Paludibaculum fermentans: one gene and its partner. The protein of the gene in region 1 binds, or shares a complex with, the protein of each later gene. Links are inferred from orthologs where the notes say so. Each region holds a gene or a part of one and is shown on either strand. Other genes may lie near its edges.

Region 1 (3,006 bases):
AATGAAGGACTTGCGTGGAACACGTCCGTTGGGTGCCTGAGAAACTTTTCGTAGCCTTCCTGTTAAGTTGCGTACACTTAGCGCAACAGTAAGATTCCCGCGCATTCTGCCTGCCGGAATTTGCCTATATACACACACGTCAGGCTGATCTGAATTCCTGGAGAGAACAGCCCGCGCCGGGCGCCGCACACCGCTTCTGGTGACAAACATGGACGGCCTTCGTACAATGACCAAACAGTTTAGAATCTGCGGCGCTGCCGCGAGGAGAGGTGTTTGCAAATGAAGATCAGAATTGGCCTGCTGTTGGCGGTCTTTTCATTGGGCGCCCTGCTGGGTCAGGACGAGGCTCAGTTTCCGAGTTGGATGAAGACGGTTGGCGGCAATATGGGCGCGACCAAGAAGGCGATCGAAGCGAAGTCGGCCGACGCCGCGACGTCTGCCGCGAAAGTCGCTGACGCCTTCGATAAGGTGCACGGTTTCTACAAGTCGAAGGCGGTCGCGGACGCCGAACAGGCGGCGGCTACGGCCAAGGCTGCTGCCGCGGATGTTGCCAAGTTCGCGCAGGCCGGCGATTTCGAGAAGGCGTCGACTGCGTTTGCAACCCTGGGCGGTACCTGCAAGGGGTGTCACGAAGCTCATCGCGAGAAGGGTGCCGACGGTAGCTACAAGTTGAAATAGACCGGAATCGTGGTGGCACTCAGCCCGCCTGAGATGCCACCGCAGCCTGATGCGGCGGTACGGATGTCTCGGGCTCGCGCCAGCCGCCATCGTCCATCGTATGCGACCCTAATCCTACGGATGGAACAACTCAGCTTCGACTCCGCGCCCTCCGTCTTCACCGTCACTGAGGTCACTGCCGCCATCCATCGGCTGCTCACCCGCAGCTTCGATGACGTCCGCATCACCGGCGAAATCTCGGGCTACAAGGTTTGGACCTCCGGACATGCGTACTTCACGCTGAAAGACTCCGGCGCGCAGCTTCGTTGCGTCCTGTTCAAGAACACCCTCCGCTACCTGCGATTCAAACCCAACGACGGGCTCGCGGTGGTCGCGCGCGGTTCTATTGAAGTGCGGCAGGAGCGTGGAGAATACCAGCTCATCGTCTCCTCGCTGGAGCCCCAGGGGCTCGGAGCCCTGCAACTCGCCTTCGAGCAGCTCAAAGCGCGGCTGGCCGCGGAAGGACTCTTCGCGGCGGAAAGGAAACGTCCGCTCCCGGCCTTCCCGCGCCGCATCGGCATTGTGACCTCGCCGCGCGGAGCCGTCATCCGCGACATGCTGACGGTCCTGCGCCGCCGCTTTCCCGGTCTCCACATCCGGCTCTTCCCCACACCGGTTCAGGGCGAAGGCTCCATCGATGGCATCTGCGAAGGGTTGCTCTACTTCGCGGAATCCGGCTGGCCGGACGTCATCATCGTCGGTCGCGGTGGGGGTTCGATTGAGGATCTCTGGACGTTCAATGAAGAGGCCGTCGCGCGCTGCATCGTGGAGTGCCCGATGCCCGTAGTTTCCGCCGTTGGCCACGAAACCGACTTCACCATCGCCGACTTCGTCGCCGACCTGCGGGCGCCCACTCCATCGGCCGCCGCGGAGCTGATCGTTCGCAATCGCGCCGATATCCTGACGTCGCTCGAAACAACCACCCATCGCGTGGAACGGGCCATCCACTTCCGGCTGTCCCAAGCGGCCCGCCGGCTCCATGAGCAGGGTATTCAACACGCCGCCAGCCTGCTGCAACGCCGCATCGCCCGGCTTGGCCAGCGCCTCGACGACGTGGATCAACGGCTCCGCCAGCACGATCCTCGTACCCGCCTGGCGGCCGGCCGGCGGCGTCTGGACACTGCCGCACACGCGCTGGATGACCGCATGCGCCGGCGCGTGCTCGCCGTGGGCCAGCGTCTCCAGAACGCGGCACAGCCGCTGCCGGAGCTCATGCGCCGCCGCCTCGATTCGGCATCGCTGCGCTTGAATCCCCTCTCCGCGCAACTCCAGGCCCTGAGTCCGCTCGGGGTCCTGGACCGGGGCTACGCGATCGTCCAAACCGGTTCCGGCCAGATCGTGAAGTCGCCCGCCGATGCACCGCCGGGCACGGGTCTCGCCATCCGGCTGCGCTCCGGGCAGCTGCGCGCCACGGTCGATGACCGGGCTGCCGGTTCCGGGGAACTTCCGCCCGTTTAAGCAACGCCCACCGGAAACTCATCCCGGGCGGCAGCCCGAAATGATACGTGGCTCCCAATTGACGCGTGCTATATTGGCGCCAAGGGATGCTGGGTTCCACACACCTCAGTCGCTGGGGGCAACGTGTCGTTGCCGGAACACTGCTCGTCCTGTATTCGCTGCTGCTGCTTTTGCCGCTGGCGGCGGCCTCGCCCGAGCGCTCCATGTCCGGCATGGCCTGCTGCCGCACCGGCAAGAAGTGCTGCTGCCGCAAGACCAGCCCCGCCAACGCGATCCTCTCGAATAAGTCCTGTGGCGGCCAGTGCGGACAGACAGCCTCCGCCACCCGGCTCGCGGCGGAGTTGTTCCCCCCTGCGATTCCGGACGATTCCCAGGAATGGCCCGCCGCCGGCCTGATTGCCGGCCGCGCTGTTCGGACCGTTACCACTGCATCAGCCTTCAGCCTGCGGCAGCGCCCACCGCCCCTGACATCCGCCTGACACCCGCCAAAAATTCGACCGTACGGCCTAGGCGCCGTCATGTCAGGGAGATGTGTATGCAAGTACGCCCGATTTTTCTAATTTATTCGATCTCTATTTGCCTTTTATCCTCCGCCCAGGAAACAATCAGCCATGCCAGCGTCAGCGGACGTGTGACCGACCCGTCCGGACTGGTCGTCGAGAGTGCCGCTGTGCAGGCACGGCAGCTGGAAACCAACCAGGCGAGCAGCACCATCACCAGCCGCGAAGGCCGGTTCCGCTTCCCTTATTTGCGTCCCGGATCCTACGAAGTCTCCGTCAAGCAACCCGGCTTCGCCCCTGTCACGCAGCGCGTCGTGCTCACCGTCGGCGC
Region 2 (3,044 bases), 1.3 Mb from region 1 along the record:
TTTGACTAGGATAACGAACTCACGCGGCGCGGTGAGCATCGGCTTCAGGGCCGGAAGGATGAGTGTAACCGATATGAAGCTGACGTCGCAGACCGCCAATTCCGCGAGTTCGCCTGTGACCGAGGGCTCCAGGAACCGGGCGTTCACTCCCTCGTGGACCACCACCCGCGGGTCGTTGCGCAGCTTCCAATCCAACTGGCCGGTCCCGACGTCGATGCAGTGTACCCGGGCCGCGCCTCGATTCAGCAATACGTCGGTGAATCCGCCGGTGGAGGACCCGACATCCAGGCACACACGGCCCGTCACATCGATCTTCCAGTGATCCAATGCACCCAGCAGTTTGTAGGCGCCTCGGCTTACCCAGGGCATCCGCGCAATCAGCTCGATCACTGCGCCGGTGGAGACCAGCGCTCCGGCCTTGTCCACGCGCTGCCCGTTCACCATCACTGCGCCGGCCAGCAGCATGGCGTGCGCCCTGTCCTTGGATTCGACCAGGCCGCGATCGCATAACAACTGGTCGATGCGCTGCCTGGGCTGCTTCATGAGTTGCGGTCGACGATGAGATCGGCCAGTTCGTGCAGCCGCCGGGCGCTGCCGCCGAACTGCTCCAGCGCGGCGTGCGCCAAGCCCCGCTGCTCCTCCGCCATGTGCTGGGAAGCGTCCAGGCCGTATACGGCTGGAAAGGTGATCTTGTGCTGCTCGGCATCCTTGCCGGCCGTCTTCCCCAGTTCCTCGCTCGTCTGGGTCACGTCCAGTATGTCGTCGACGATCTGGAAGGCGAGTCCGATATGCTCTCCATAAGCCGAGATCGACGCCAGTTGATCCTCCGTCGCGCCCGCATGGATGGCGCCCAGCCGCAGCGAGCAGCGCAGCAGCGCCCCGGTCTTCGCCCGATGAATCTGGTCCAGCAGTTCCGCCGTGGGTGCCTGATTCTCGCCTTCAATGTCGTGCACCTGGCCGGCGATCATGCCCCGCACGGTACCGGAAGCCGAAGCCAGTTCGGCCACCAGGCGCGCATTGCCAAGCCGCCCCAGGACCTCAAACGCAAACGTCAGCAGCGAATCCCCGGCCAGAATCGCCATCGCCTCCCCAAATACCTTGTGGGAAGTGGGCCGGCCGCGGCGTAAGTCGTCATTGTCCAGGGCTGGCAGGTCGTCGTGGATCAGTGAATAGGTGTGGATCAGTTCCAGGGGACACGCCACGGTCACCGCCCCCTCCACATCGTGGCCCGCGATGCTCCTCGCGGCTTCCAGGCACAGGATCGGCCGGATCCTCTTCCCGCCGGCGAACAGCGAGTATCGCATCGCCTTGTGGATGGTCGAGGGGGCCACATCTTCGGCCGGCACCAGCCGGTCCAACTCCTGGTCGATCAGCTTCGTCTGCTCGACCAGATATTCCTTCAGACTCAGTTCAGCAAGCGTCATTCTTCTTCCGGATCGAAAGGCACGGCCTCAAAGTCCTCGCCCTTCTTCATGAGGATCTCTACCCGCGTCTCGGCCGCCGTCAGTTGCTTACGGCAGGAATCACTGAGAAGCATCCCCTTTTCAAAGAGTTCCAGGGCCTGCTCCAAAGGCAGTTCCGCGCTCTCCAGTTGGCGCACCACCGCTTCGAGTTCACTGATGGATTGTTCGAACGGTTGCGCGTCGGCGGACGGCAGCTTCTCCGCCGCCTTCGGCTTTTTGTCGGCCATCGTTTTATTTTACGTCGTCGATCAGCTTCGAAACAGGGCGGGCGATGAATGCGAGGATCACGGCCGCCACCAGCATGATGATGCCGAGGGTACGGAACAGGTCGAAGGGCGGCAGGCTGCCGTAAATTGAGGCCGTCTTGCCGGCCAGATAGTTGCCCATCGAGATCGAGAGAAACCAGACACCCATCATCAGGCCGGCTACCCGTTTGGGCGCCAACCGGGTCATCGCACCCAGGCCCACCGGACTGAGCAGAAGCTCGCCCAGGGTCTGCAGCAAATAGGTCACCACCAACCACATGGGGCTGACCCGTCCGCCGGCGCCGGCCCGCTGGGCGGCCAGCATCATCACGACAAAAGTGCCTGTGGCGAAGAATAGCGAAAGTGCGAACTTCATGACAGAGGAGGGCTGCCGGTCACCCATCTTCAGCCAGAGCCACGCGAACGCCGCCGCAAAACAGATGATGAAACCCGCGTTCAACGACTGAAACCAACTCGCCGGGAAGTCAAACCCGAAGAGCACTCTTTCCGTATTCTGCTTCGCGAAGACATTGAACGACGAACCCGCCTGTTCAAAGGCCGCCCAATAGAGTGACGAGCCGCAGAACAAGACGATGATCACCATCAGCCGCTTGCGCTCCGCAGGGGTCCAGTCTCCGCCGAAGAACATCCAACCGAACAGCCCAAGCGTGATGATGGCCAGTAGAACTCCGGCCGCATTCACCAGCCGTTCCGCATCCAGGGGCATCGTGCCGCTCAAGTGCAGAAATGCGAGCACGGCGGCCGCGACCACCAGCCCGGCCACGGAATACTGAAATTGCCGGCGCCACTGCTGTCCGATCTCCGGCGTCGGCGGAGCCACGGGATGTATGCCTGCCTCACCCAGACGGTGCCGGCCCATCCAGAAAGTCAGTACTCCGCAGAGCATGCCGACACCGGCCAGGCCGAAGCCGTAATGCCAGTTGATCCGTTCACCCACATATCCGCAGATCAATGGCGACACCGTAGCGCCGATATTGATCCCCATGTAGAAGATCGAAAATCCGGCGTCCGTGCGTGGGTCGCCCGGCCGGTAGATCTGTCCGACAATCGTCGAGATATTCGGTTTCAGCAGGCCGGTACCAAGCACGATCAAGGGCAGGCCCAGGAAGAAGACGGACTCATTCGGCACTGCAAGCATGAAATACCCGGCCGAGATAATCAGCCCGCCGTACATCACGGCGCGGCGCTGGCCCAGAATGCGGTCGGCCAGCCAGCCTCCAGGCAGGCTGAATCCGTACACGCTTGCAGTGTATAGACCGTAGATGGCGAACGCCGTTGTCGTGCTCATGCCCATGCCGCCGGCCGAGGCGGCTGC

The links.
Region 2: the proteins of xseA (region 1) and xseB are in contact, whole or in part, in a cryo-EM structure (PDB 8TXR), measured with the Escherichia coli proteins. The link is inferred for Paludibaculum fermentans from one-to-one orthologs.

The regions. Positions count from the first base shown.
Region 1 is NZ_CP063849.1:7,373,343-7,376,348, forward strand. What follows is about bases 53-2,986. They hold xseA (exodeoxyribonuclease VII large subunit), read left to right. Parts: upstream 53-798; coding sequence 799-2,175; downstream 2,176-2,986. Other genes in these bases: IRI77_RS29240 (cytochrome c), read left to right, coding at 280-678; IRI77_RS29250 (hypothetical protein), read left to right, coding at 2,262-2,654; IRI77_RS29255 (TonB-dependent receptor), read left to right, coding at 2,711-2,986. In the rest of the region: more of IRI77_RS29255, read left to right, coding at 2,987-3,006. UniProt on the Escherichia coli protein: Bidirectionally degrades single-stranded DNA into large acid-insoluble oligonucleotides, which are then degraded further into small acid-soluble oligonucleotides.
Region 2 is NZ_CP063849.1:8,707,896-8,710,939, reverse strand. Bases 56-3,027 are described here. They hold xseB (exodeoxyribonuclease VII small subunit), read right to left. Parts: upstream 1,691-3,027; coding sequence 1,421-1,690; downstream 56-1,420. Other genes in these bases: IRI77_RS34605 (peptide MFS transporter), read right to left, coding at 1,695-3,027; IRI77_RS34615 (polyprenyl synthetase family protein), read right to left, coding at 540-1,424; IRI77_RS34620 (TlyA family RNA methyltransferase), read right to left, coding at 56-543. Also shown: more of IRI77_RS34620, read right to left, coding at 1-55; more of IRI77_RS34605, read right to left, coding at 3,028-3,044. UniProt on the Escherichia coli protein: Bidirectionally degrades single-stranded DNA into large acid-insoluble oligonucleotides, which are then degraded further into small acid-soluble oligonucleotides.